DNA from 2 places in the Candidatus Enterococcus clewellii genome. Region 1 is predicted to be linked to the other one. Evidence: riboswitches for the same ligand, from Rfam matches in the RefSeq annotation. Region 1 holds a riboswitch; the other holds the start of a gene.
What was found. Region 1 has a riboswitch for magnesium ahead of mgtA (magnesium-translocating P-type ATPase). Riboswitches for the same ligand answer to the same signal wherever they lie in the genome.

Region 1 (6,145 bases):
TTGTTTCAAGAGTACATAGTGAAATCTTATTTTGATAGAGAGCTATATTGTGCAAACTAAGCAAGTGAGTGTGAGAAAATCGCGCGAACACTTTTATAAAGAGAAGAGGAAGATGAATGATGTATGATGTAATTATAATCGGTGCAGGCCCTGCTGGAATGACAGCAGCACTTTATGCCTCCCGTTCAAACTTATCTGTTTTGATGATTGAAAGAGGTGTTCCTGGTGGGCAGATGAACAATACTGCTGAAATCGAAAATTATCCAGGCTTTGATTCGATCATGGGTCCCGATTTATCGATGAAAATGTATGAAAGTGTAGAAAAATTTGGCACAGAAAATGTCTATGGTATGGTTCAGGATATCAAGGATCATGGCAGTTACAAGGAAATCATCTGTGAAGACACGACCTATCAAGGGAAATCTGTAATCATTGCAACAGGCTGTGTTCATAGAAAACTAGGTGTTGCAGGAGAAGAAGAATATGCGGGCCGTGGCGTTTCTTATTGTGCAGTTTGTGACGGTGCGTTCTTCCGGAATAAACAGTTGATGGTCATTGGTGGCGGCGATTCAGCCGTTGAAGAAGCCATTTATTTGACTCAGTTTGCATCAAAAGTAACGATTGTCCATCGTAGAGATGAGCTGCGTGCCCAAAAAATCATTCAGGATCGTGCATTTGCAAACGAAAAAATTGCTTTCGAGTGGGATACTGTTCTGGAAGAAATCGTGGGTAACGACATGGTTGTTACAGGCGTACAATTGAAGAACGTTAAAACAGAGACTGTGAAAGAAGTCGCTGCTGACGGCGTGTTCATCTACGTGGGCTTAGATCCGCTGACAGAACCGTTCAGAAACAGTGGCATCACGAATGAAGAAGGCTGGATCATCACTGATCAAGAAATGAGAACTGCAATACCAGGTGTATATGCAATCGGCGATGTTCGTGAAAAAACACTACGTCAAATCACAACAGCTGTTGGTGAGGGTGGTATTGCCGGACAACAGGTATACAATTACCTTGAGTCTCTGAAAGAAGAAGCAACAGTTAGTGAATAAATAGAAAAATTCATTTACTTAGAGATAATCTAGGTGAATGGATTTTTTTGATCTAATGGTACTATAATTATGTCCTGTGTATATAAAGATATGTTGTATGCTAATCTAAAAGAAATAGACTTGTTTTTTCACTTATTTCAGAGTAAGAGAGAAAACAAGTCTGTTTGATTTCAAAAGCTAAAAATTAAAGAGAGGCTGAGTAAATCATTCTTCTACTCGTCCCTCAATTGATTTTACTCCGTAGTACTTAGCCATCCAACTATTGAACCAAGCATCAGGAGATTCGGACAAATTATTTGTTCCATTGTAAGCATTATATAGATTGTCAGTTTGCTTGTGAATTGAAATAATCACATGACTATCGGGATCGCTAGTCTCTACTATTTTTACACCCCGTATTACTGTTTTATAGGTATTATAATTATCAATGAAAACGTAACTATATGATACTAAGAATGGGACTATGCACAAAATAAGGAATATTGCTTTTAGTTTTCTAGAAAAGATAACGTGATTTTTGTAATAGTTTAATAGGATATCTACTAAATATATTGTGGCAATAATCAAAAAAACAACAGAGCCAAAAAGTGTTCTCAATGGGTATTGGTCTGACAATGCTAAAGAATAAAGTGAAGCAGCAGATCCGATTAAAAATGCGAAGAGGAATATCAAGTCATTTTTTTTAATCATCTTCCGTAGGATTAAAACTAAGAAGAGTAAGAAAAAAATTATCAGTAACAAGTTTAAATGTTCAAAATAGCATTTTTGTAATTGAGATATAGAATGTTTTATTTGAGACCAATCAATATTTATATCACTTCTATTTTTTGCTCCAGGTGATTGTATCAATACATAACTTCCAACAAATCCAGTAATAATGCAACCTAACTGCCAAAACCTTATTTTATAATTGTCAAAATAATTAAATAAAAAAAAGATACCCAAAATACTAATAGCTGCGGGACCAGAGTTCTCATTCGTCGCTCCTGCAAAAAATGAAAAAGTAAACGCGATTAAACATAACATCCAACTGCTCTTTTTATTGTTATTTATTAGAAAGAACAGGATAACTGAGCAATATATCAAGGCTGTCCATAAGTAATTTCCTGATCCGGAAACCCAAAGTACTGTTTTTCCAAACTCGGGAATAAAGAACCAAAGGAGAATTAAAGTAATAGCAAAATGAAAACCTGTGATTTTGCTATTTCTATAATTGGACACGATAGCAGTAATGACTAATGCTAATAGGATGAATGCAATACTATTGATAATATTAAAATAAACTTTGTCAAACTGCATGAAGAGCTGTACTAATGTATGTCCAACAAAGCGTCCGTTCCATGTCAAGTAATGATTCCATTGGGAATGAAGCAAATCCCATAGTCCTGTAATTTCTTTTGTTGCACTATTGGGCATGAAATCTTGGTAAAAAAAATGGTAAATATAATCATCTGATGTATACCAAGTAATTGAGTTAAGAATAAATAGAAAAATAAAGGCAATAACACTGATAATATATAGGCTAGAGTTACCTTGTTTCTGCTCTTGTATGTGGTGACGTGAACGTCTGTTCATTTTATTTTTTTCTCTCCTTATAAATAGTGAGCATAAATATCATTTTTCAATAACTAGAATGGCATTTTGAGTAAATTGATTTAACTTCTCCATTCTTATTGGTAGGATGGAGATGAATACCACCATTTATTTTAGCATATATCCTTTAGCATTCTAACTATTTTTTTGTCTTTTTAACAATTTTATCTAATTGTTTTATCGAATAAATATAACAAGAATATTTAAAATTATATATAATGGTTAAAGGAAATTTGTAATCACTCTAAATCGATGCTTGTCATAAATAGCGAATCAATAACAATGAAAAAAATAAAAAAACGGTTGTATTTGTTTTGACTTTTATTAGAGAATCATTTATTATGAATTTGATTGAAGAATTGAATAGATGAATTGTTAGGTGAGGCTCCTATATGGACATATGCTGCTGCCGCGAAAGAATCGAGAGACTCTTAGTTGGTTGAACAGGGATGGTCGTGAAGGTCATCCATAATGTAGCTGATAAGAAATTATCTACGCCCTATAGTGCTAAAGCTCAACGATGGAGAAGATAATTATGCCTTTTAATGCCGCATACTCTGTTGTTGAGTGTGCGGTTTTTTCGTTTGTTTTTTGAAAAGCTACGAAAGACTGCATAAATGATTTTCAGAATATTTGATTTTTAAATAAGCGTACAGAGAGGAAGATTATCATGGAAGACCCACATCAGAGGCGAAGCAAAAATAATCTTTACCTGGCTGGATAGATAGAATGTTTCCTTTCTCCGTCAGGTAAAATACGGGGGGAAAGTATCATGATGAATAAAAAATTAACAGAAATTAGAAAAGGAACAAAAGAACAAGAGCTAAAGAAATTAGCTCTGCTGTCTGAAAGAGAATTGATGATGGAATTGCGGACATCTGAGAAAGGATTGTCTGAAGAAGATGCAGAAAAACGTTTGGAGGAATATGGTCCGAACGAGATATCTGCTCAAAAACCGACACCTGCTGTGTTGATGTTCCTTGAAGCATTCAAAGATCCATTTGTTTATGTACTGGCATTATTGATGATTGTATCCGCACTAACTAAGGACTTTGAAGCAGCAATTGTAATGGGATTGATGATTTTGGCTAGTGTTGTCATCACGTTTATCCAAGAATATCGTTCACAAAAAGCCAGCTTGGCATTGAAAGAACTGATTGAAAATACGACAGCAGTAACCAGAGAGGGCGTAACGAGAGAAATTCCGATGGATGAAGTGGTTCCGGGAGATATCATTACGTTGGCAACAGGCGATATGATTCCGGCAGATGCTGTGCTGATTTGGACGAAGGATTTGTTTATCAACCAGTCTTCGTTGACAGGAGAATCAATGCCTGTCGAAAAATTTGTCGATGCCGGTGTTGAAAAGAATCAGCAGGATATATCGGCTTTAGATATGCAGGACCTAGTATTTATGGGAACCGATGTATTAAGTGGTCAGGGAAAAGCAATTATATTGAAAACCGGCCAGAACACGTTCTTTGGAGATATTGCTAAGAATGCTACGACACAACGAGGAAAAACATCGTTTGATATTGGATTGACAAAGGTCAGTAAATTCTTGCTGCGAATGGTCATGGTCCTATTTCCAATTGTTTTCTTGATCAATGGTCTGACAAAAGGGGAGTGGAGTGAAGCCTTTTTCTTCGCAATTGCAGTCGCTGTCGGCTTAACACCTGAAATGTTGCCGATGATCGTGACAAGTAACCTTGCAAAAGGTGCACTGAGCTTATCGAAGCATAAAGTTATTGTAAAAGAGTTGCCATCTATCCAAAATTTAGGTGGCATGGATGTTCTATGTACAGATAAAACTGGCACAATCACGGAAGATAGAGTCGTACTCGTACAACACTTGAATCCTTTAGGGATTGAAAATGACCAAGTTTTAGATATGGCATTTTTAAACTCACATTATCAAACTGGTTGGAAGAACCTAATGGATATTGCGGTAATCAACTTTTACGCAGAAAATGAGCGTGAAACACCTTTTAAATCAATAGCTAAACTGGATGAGATACCGTTTGACTTTTCTCGGAGACGACTGACGGTGGTTGTAAATGCCGATGGGCACCAATTCATGGTAACAAAAGGTGCAGTGGAAGAGATGGAAGAGGTGTGTACGCATGCTGAAATTGATGGACAAATCGTTCCGCTGACTGCTGAACTACGCCAAAAAATGCGAGATGTCAATCGCCGAATGAACGAGCAAGGCATGCGTGTAATCGCAGTTGCAGTGAAAAAAGATGTGCATAACGAAGCAATCTATAGTACTGATGACGAAAAGAATATGACTTTGATTGGTTTTATGGGCTTCTTAGATCCAGCGAAGAAATCTGCTATTACAGCGATCAAATCCCTTCATGAGCATGGCGTTAATGTAAAGGTGCTGACAGGAGATAACGATATCGTTGCTAAAAAGGTTTGTGGGGATGTAGGAATCGAGGTTTCTCATGTTGTTTTAGGAACTGAAATCGATGAGATGTCCGACGAACAATTAGAAGAAGAAGTGGAAATGACGAACCTCTTTGCGAAGCTAAACCCTATGCAAAAATCAAGAATCATTGAAACGCTGCAAAAGAATGGTCATACGGTAGGGTTTATGGGTGATGGAATCAATGATGCACCTGCATTGCGTAAAGCAGATGTTGGGATTTCAGTGGATACAGCAGCAGATATTACCAAGGATGCAAGCTCTATTATCTTATTAGAGAAGAGCCTAAATGTGTTGGAAGCAGGCGTTATTGAAGGAAGGAAAGTCTTCAGTAACATGATGAAATACATCAAGATCACAATCAGCTCAAACTTTGGGAATGTGTTCTCTATCTTGGTTGCCAGTGCGTTCTTACCGTTTTTACCAATGTTATCTATTCAACTGCTGATCCAAAACCTGATTTATGATGTGGCTCAGTTGACGATTCCTTGGGATAATGTGGATGAAGAAGAACTGTTGAAACCTGTACGTTGGGAAATAAAAAGTATGGCGAAATTCACACTGTGCATTGGTCCAGTCAGCAGTATTTTCGATATCATGACCTATCTGGTCATGTGGTTCGTGTTTGGTGCGAATACGATTGCCAACCAAAGCTTGTTCCAAACAGGTTGGTTCGTGGTCGGTTTGGTAAGTCAAACCTTGGTCGTTCATATGGTACGGACAAGAAAGTTGCCATTTATTCAAAGTATTGCTTCTGCTCCGGTTCTGTTGACAAGCTTAGGCGCGATTCTTATGGGGATCGTAATTGTCTTGACACCAATAAGATCTGTCTTTGAATTTACCGCACTACCTACTGCTTATTGGGGCTGGTTTGTTGCAATCATTGTATTGTACTTGATTGCAGTAGAATTTGCGAAACGATTATATATCCATATAACCAAAGAATGGATTTAAGTGAATAAGCAAGAGAAGACGAGGGAACCGGATGATTTTCTGTTCCCTCGTCTTCTCTATTTTTTTGCTATTAATGAAAAAATGAGGGCTCAAATTGATAATGTTTCACCAA
Region 2 (6,145 bases), 2.1 Mb from region 1:
CGGCCAAACAGACCACCATTATAGATTGCATAATAGGCACTAGCTGACTGATGCCCAATTCCTGTTGGATCGATAAACGGATTTTCCATTACCTTGAAGCGCGTGACCAGATAAGCAAATTTATCTGGCAGCCAGTCAACTGATCCGCTTAACAACAAGCGACTTAGCCCTTCTCTAACACCAATGAAACCAACGATTGGAAGAATAGTAAAATATGGAGACAAGCCGCTTGCAAGTAGCATAAATAAAACTAGTATAAAAATCATCGCTCCAGCGGCAAGATTAGGTTGCAAACTTACCAAAACAATAAGAAGCAAGCAAAGAACGATTGCTTTTTTATAATAGTGAAATGAAAATGGCCAGTCTGCCGGACGATTGGACGTAACTCTACTCAAATAGAGAAGTAATGTCAGTGAGACCAGCTCTGATGGTTGAAAAATCATGAATCCCAGATCTATCCAGCGAACAGCTCCACCGGCGGTTACTCCTTTGCTTAAAGTAAAAATCAAAAGAAAAATAGTTAGAATCATCAATAAAAAAAGAAAGCCTTTGCTTCTAAAAATCGATAGTTTCACTCGATAAACACAAAATAAACAGATCATACTAATAATAAAAGAAGAAAGCTGCTTCCACCCCTTGCTTCCTATGCTCAACTCATTAAGCATCAACTGATAAGAACTTGCACTATACACTAAAAGAATTCCCACCACGCATAAAACGAAATAGGGTAGAAACAAATACCAATCCAAATAGACTCTTTTTGTCAGCTGCTTCATGGTGCTTCTCCGACACGCAAAAAGGTCTCTATTGCTAATTGATTTTCTACTGTATCAATCTCCAAGACACTGCCGGACGGTGTGTAATCGTTGAACATCCAGCTGCCTTCCACCGGTACTAATAAAGTCTGAAGCTCTCCAATCTGTCCAAACAGGAAATTCTTCCCAACATCCAATAAAACATCATAAGGAAGATCGGTATCGACATATCCAATTGCTGCTCCCAGCAAACGAGGCAATCTTGCAATCGGCAGTCCGCTTTTTGCTTGCTTGATCAAGCTGTCTGCAACCTGCTGCTGACGCCGTACTCTGCCAAAATCTCCTTCACCATCCATACGAAATCTGGCATACTGCAGCAAGCTATAACCATCCATAAGCTGCTCTCCCTGATTTATTTCTACACCATCTAGTTCAAATGATGTTTCAGCATCAATTTGGACTCCCTCGGAGAAAAAATCATCAATCAGTTGGTTAAATATCTTGAAATCTATCGCTGCGTAATAATTGATTGGCAGCCCAAAAGAATCGTTTATGACCTCCTTTGTCAATGCTGCTCCTCCATAAGCATACGCAGCATTGATTTTGTCCATGCCAACTCCGGGTATATTCACGTATACATCCCTCATGATTGAGATGACCTTTGGCTCCTTCTTTGTTGTATCATAATTGAGCACCATTAATGTATCCGATCTCCCACCATCTTCATCATCCTCCCGACCATCATCTCCGATCAGTAAAACAGTGATTTCTCCGGTTTCTGAGCGTTCATCCCCTAAAAAGGATTCATTCTTCTTGGTATTTACTTGTAGCTGAGACTGTTTTTTTCCTTTATGAAAATTAATGACAGAGTAACAAAAAAATAGTACAGCAGCCAAAAACAGGGAAAGTAGACAAACAATCAGCCATTGCCATCTTTTCTTCATTTCTAACTTCCTCTCTTTCCAATTATTTATGAACGTTCCGTTGAATGAAAAACTTGTTTTCGGCATTAACAAGACCCGTTTCTTCTGATAAACCAGGCGAGGGAAATTACACACTTTTGTTCCATCCCCTTCTTCTATTCAAAAATCCTCTGCAAAAATAAAAAATCACTTTCGTCATAAAGGATCAACGAAAGTGCTGGGAAATGAAGGCATGGCTGAATAGACAGTTCTATACCGTCTTCAGCTACGTTCAGTTTTCTCTTCGTTGAGTTTTAGCACTATACAACGTAAAAAGCGGTGCTTTTAGCTGCTTTTTGAAAAGCCTTAATTCGGCAATCCCTGTTCTACCCATTACTGTCTTTCGACAAATCTGAGCAGCAGCCTGTGTTTGTATAGGAGCCTCACCTAACAAGTCATTCAATTCTTCACGACTATAAAGTGTTAGCAAAAAGAAGTCAACCGTCCAAATATTAAGCCGATGACTAGTACTCGAAAAAAATAATTCATGTTATTTTTATTGATCATCATAACAGTCGGCCGCAGCCATTTCATCTCGTTAAAAAACGGCTGAGTAAATAAAATAAAACCTTTACCTTTCCTTAATCCTTTCTTTATCTCTTCTTAATAAATACAGGATATTTGTATTGTATTTCTTTTTATAAGTGTTCTATTGAAACTGAAAAAATCATGTAATTACAGATGCAACAATAGCGATTTCCCTTGTGTATTAAATAACCTTCTGATATCAAAAAATTAGATTCAACAGTTATTTTATCTTTTTCATTCAGCTCGATTTCAGACTCTATTAAGGCAATAAATAAAATGCTTTTCATCCCACTGAAAAGTCGGCTACTGTGATTGTGAACAACCAAATAATATAGATTACATTTAAAACTATTTAGATAACTCCGAACGTTTCAGATACAGTGATAACTCAGTGGGCGAGATTATCGTATTCGACAGGCAAGTTGATATACAATCAGCTACTTTGCCAGTCTCATTTTACGATTAAAACTAACTTCACAGGGTCCATCGTACTCATTATCCTTTCTTAAATAGAGAAGTGTATCATCAATCCAATTCTTTCAATTGTTCAAGAAACCTACTAACACCAAGGAAGAAAGCCATACTTTCTTTGCTTTTCTTAGTATTTATTTTAGAATAAGGGTGTGGAAAATTTGAAAAAGAGAAGAGGACAAAGATGGACACAATGGATATTGGTGCTCATTTAAAAACAAAACGAGAAGAGCATCACCTGACACAAGAGCAATTAGCCAATAAAATTTTCGTTTCTCGTCAAGCAATTTCACAGTGGGAAAATAATAAGACTTTTCCAGATATTTCCAATTTGATTATGTTAAGCGAGTTATACAAGATTCCTTTAGAGCAGTTGATTCTCAAAAAAGCAATTGATTCTACGATGCAAAAAGAAGCAAATCAACAGAGGCAAAAATACGCCAGAAACAGCACAGTTGTTCTATTTATCGTTTCATTAACCACTGTGATCTTCGCTATTTTTCATAAAATAAACAACAATGGAGTGGTCATTTTTTATGCGGTTCTTTCACTGCTGATTCTGGGTATTTACGCACTATACATGAAAAAGCTAGAAGCTGTATCTGAAAAAATACTCTACACGGTTGTCATTCTTATCGTACTTATTTTCGCAGTAGCTACTTCGACAAGCTTCACATAAAAGGAGGTATCTTATGAAGGGTTATGTTCTAACAAGCATGGACAAAATTGATTTCCAACTATCAAGTCAACTGACAACAACTCACGAAGCCACTCTGTCGGACGACCTGCTTCGACACGTCACAGAATCAAGGAAAGATATTTCCTGGGAAATCGTTTCTTTTCAAGAGATCAAAGAGCTTTTAGAGGAAAATAGTAGTGAGGTCATTGTCGCACTCACTCCCTACACGCAACCTTTCAAAAAGTATCTATCTGTTACCTTTCCTGAGCTTACATTCATTGATGAGCAATCACATTCTAAAAAAGAAACAGTAGAAAAATTTGAACTTATGATGATCGGCACCATTTTCTTTACACTTGTCGTGCTCAGTGTTTTAGCTTATACATTCTAAAGCGAAAGCTTACTTGGGCTTAGCAGTTTGGAATTGCTTTCCCAAAATAAAACAGGCCCACCAATCGTTTGCACATGATTGGTAGGCCTGTTTTTGATTTTTATAGTTCACGAAATGGTTCAACCACTTCTCATTTTTCTTTATACATTTATTTATCTGTATACTTGACGATGTTCAGTCAAGAGAACTTTCAGCTGTGTTCTAGCCTGTAGAAATTCTTCGTCCAAAGGATTGATCTGCAAAATAAAATTGGTCTTACTCAATAGCGAAAGCAGATAATTTTCAATCGTTCTCTGCTCAATCAAGTGCGGAGCAACAGCCGTTTTACGTGCTATATGTGAAGAAACACCAAACTTCATGCAATAATAGATTTCTTGGCGCAGCTGTTTTCGATAGGTTCTTGGCGCTTGAGATTTCTCATTTACTACAATCCCGGTTACTGTTTGTTGTTCATGCTTGGAAATCACTCTAGTTTTCTTTTTATTGAGCGAAAATCCGAGCTCAACTAAAAAGGCCTGTACCTTATTTTTCACTGTTGTAGCATCAAATGTACCGGAAAATGTCATATCATCGCAAAAGCGAGTGTAGCTGATTCCTTTTTCCACACACCACTGACCAATAGAATCATCAAAGCTTCTTAAAACTAGATTGGAAATCATCGGAGAGGTCGGCGCTCCTTGAGGCAAGCAATGATTGTAGCAACAGAGATTGGTTAATAATCCTGCTGTAGCTTTTGGAAAATAGCTACGAGGAAACCCATACGCATAGACCTGCGAAAAAGAAATACTATCAAAAAAATCTTCAATATCCAGTTTCAAAATCTGTTGTTTCTCCGTATGCGGCTGTGCGTTCATAATCAATCCAACGCCTTTTTGATAAGCAGTCGCATAGATTGACACACTTCGTTGGGACAAGATATTGGCTAAAATATTTTTCTGAACCAGTTTCAAGCGCTCATCCGGCTTCGTGATTTTTCTTGTCCCACCATTACTTTTCACTAGTGTATATTGTTCATAATGTTTTTCAAGAGTATTGCTGAGGCTGTATAAACAAGTAATTTGTTCCTTATTCGAAAGCGTTGTTTCACCCAACAGTTGAAATGACAACAAGAACTCATTACATTGTTCTACTGTTATATATTTCCATATATCCCTACTCATAAGCAGTCTCCTACTCCATGCTTCCTTATGCTCGAATAAGCAAGAACGACAGAGACGACACAAAAATTCGATACTGTAAGTTGTGAGATGTACAAAGCCGAAGGCGGAAGCACATGAAATGTGCGGGCGTACATTGATCAGCTTACAGTGAATATAATCCCTTATTCCTCTCCGATGGTGACTCACCATCAGATCGATCTGGACGATCGCATGCGCTATCATCTCTGTCATTTTTACTCTACCTTTTTATTCTAGCATGTTGACGGAGTGAAAAAAAGAGCCACAGTAGAAAGATAATCGTTCAAAAGAAGGAGTTATACTTGTCCACTCAAAAAATGAGTATTTTAAACTATTAATTGTGGGCATTCCAAATGAACCAAGTCTTTTGTATTTTACCTATGCATCTGTATCTTTTCCGTCATCTAAAGGTTGTTCTTCCATCGATCTCTTTTCTTTTATTTCACTTGTAGATAGTTTAAATGAGATTGACTCATCCTCTCCCCGAGAAAAAGTAAACTCTGTTAGCAGCGATTTTTGTTGTTCTGTTTTTTCCGATGCTTCTTCTTTAGATACATCGTTTTGATCGATCAGACGTTCGATAGCTCTCTCTTGTTTTTCACCTGAACCATGCTGCTTATCCCCTGGATTGCTTGCCTTATGTTCCTCAGCTATATCCATAATCAGTTGCGGCTCATCCTGTCGTTTTTTCTTCAACCAGAACACTATAGCACCAAATAGCAGAATACTGCCACCAGCAATCCAGAGCCCCAGCCTCATCCCATAAGGGAAGTACACCAGTTCAACCGTATATTTCCCGGCAGTCAACGGAATAGTCAAAAACGCATCCTTAAAGGTTGGAATCGCTACCTCTTTCCCATCCACGTAGGCTTTCCAGCCTTTATCGTATGGAATCGTCGTCATCAAAATTTGATCTTCTTTCAACGCAACGGAGGTAGAGGCTTTGCGTCCTTTAACATCGATCTCTACTCCTTTTTTCTGTATCTTTTCTACCGTTGACACAAATTGATCTGTATCCATCAACGCAACATCAGGTTTTAACAGAATCATTGATTTTTCTTTATCTGATTCTTTTGAATACGTAAAGGTCACCTTCACCTGTACCGTCTGAGCCTCTTCATAGTATCCTAAAGAAATGTATTGGCCTACTCTGCCGAACATCCAGGAGTGCGTCGTTCCAT

Region 2: another riboswitch for magnesium. It lies ahead of A5888_RS17255 (LCP family protein); the one in region 1 lies ahead of mgtA (magnesium-translocating P-type ATPase).

The regions. Positions count from the first base shown of each region.
Region 1 is NZ_CP147247.1:1,163,436-1,169,580, reverse strand. It holds gene trxB (thioredoxin-disulfide reductase) at 120-1,055, shown strand; gene A5888_RS05455 (DUF3329 domain-containing protein) at 1,260-2,630, opposite strand; M-box (ykoK) riboswitch at 3,013-3,181, shown strand; gene mgtA (magnesium-translocating P-type ATPase) at 3,421-6,033, shown strand.
Region 2 is NZ_CP147247.1:3,670,030-3,676,174, reverse strand. It holds gene A5888_RS17260 (FtsW/RodA/SpoVE family cell cycle protein) at 1-776, opposite strand, end outside; gene A5888_RS17255 (LCP family protein) at 773-1,699, opposite strand; M-box (ykoK) riboswitch at 1,951-2,119, opposite strand; gene A5888_RS17250 (helix-turn-helix domain-containing protein) at 2,901-3,395, shown strand; gene A5888_RS17245 (hypothetical protein) at 3,409-3,786, shown strand; gene A5888_RS17240 (reverse transcriptase family protein) at 3,939-4,946, opposite strand; gene A5888_RS17235 (YfhO family protein) at 5,343-6,145, opposite strand, start outside.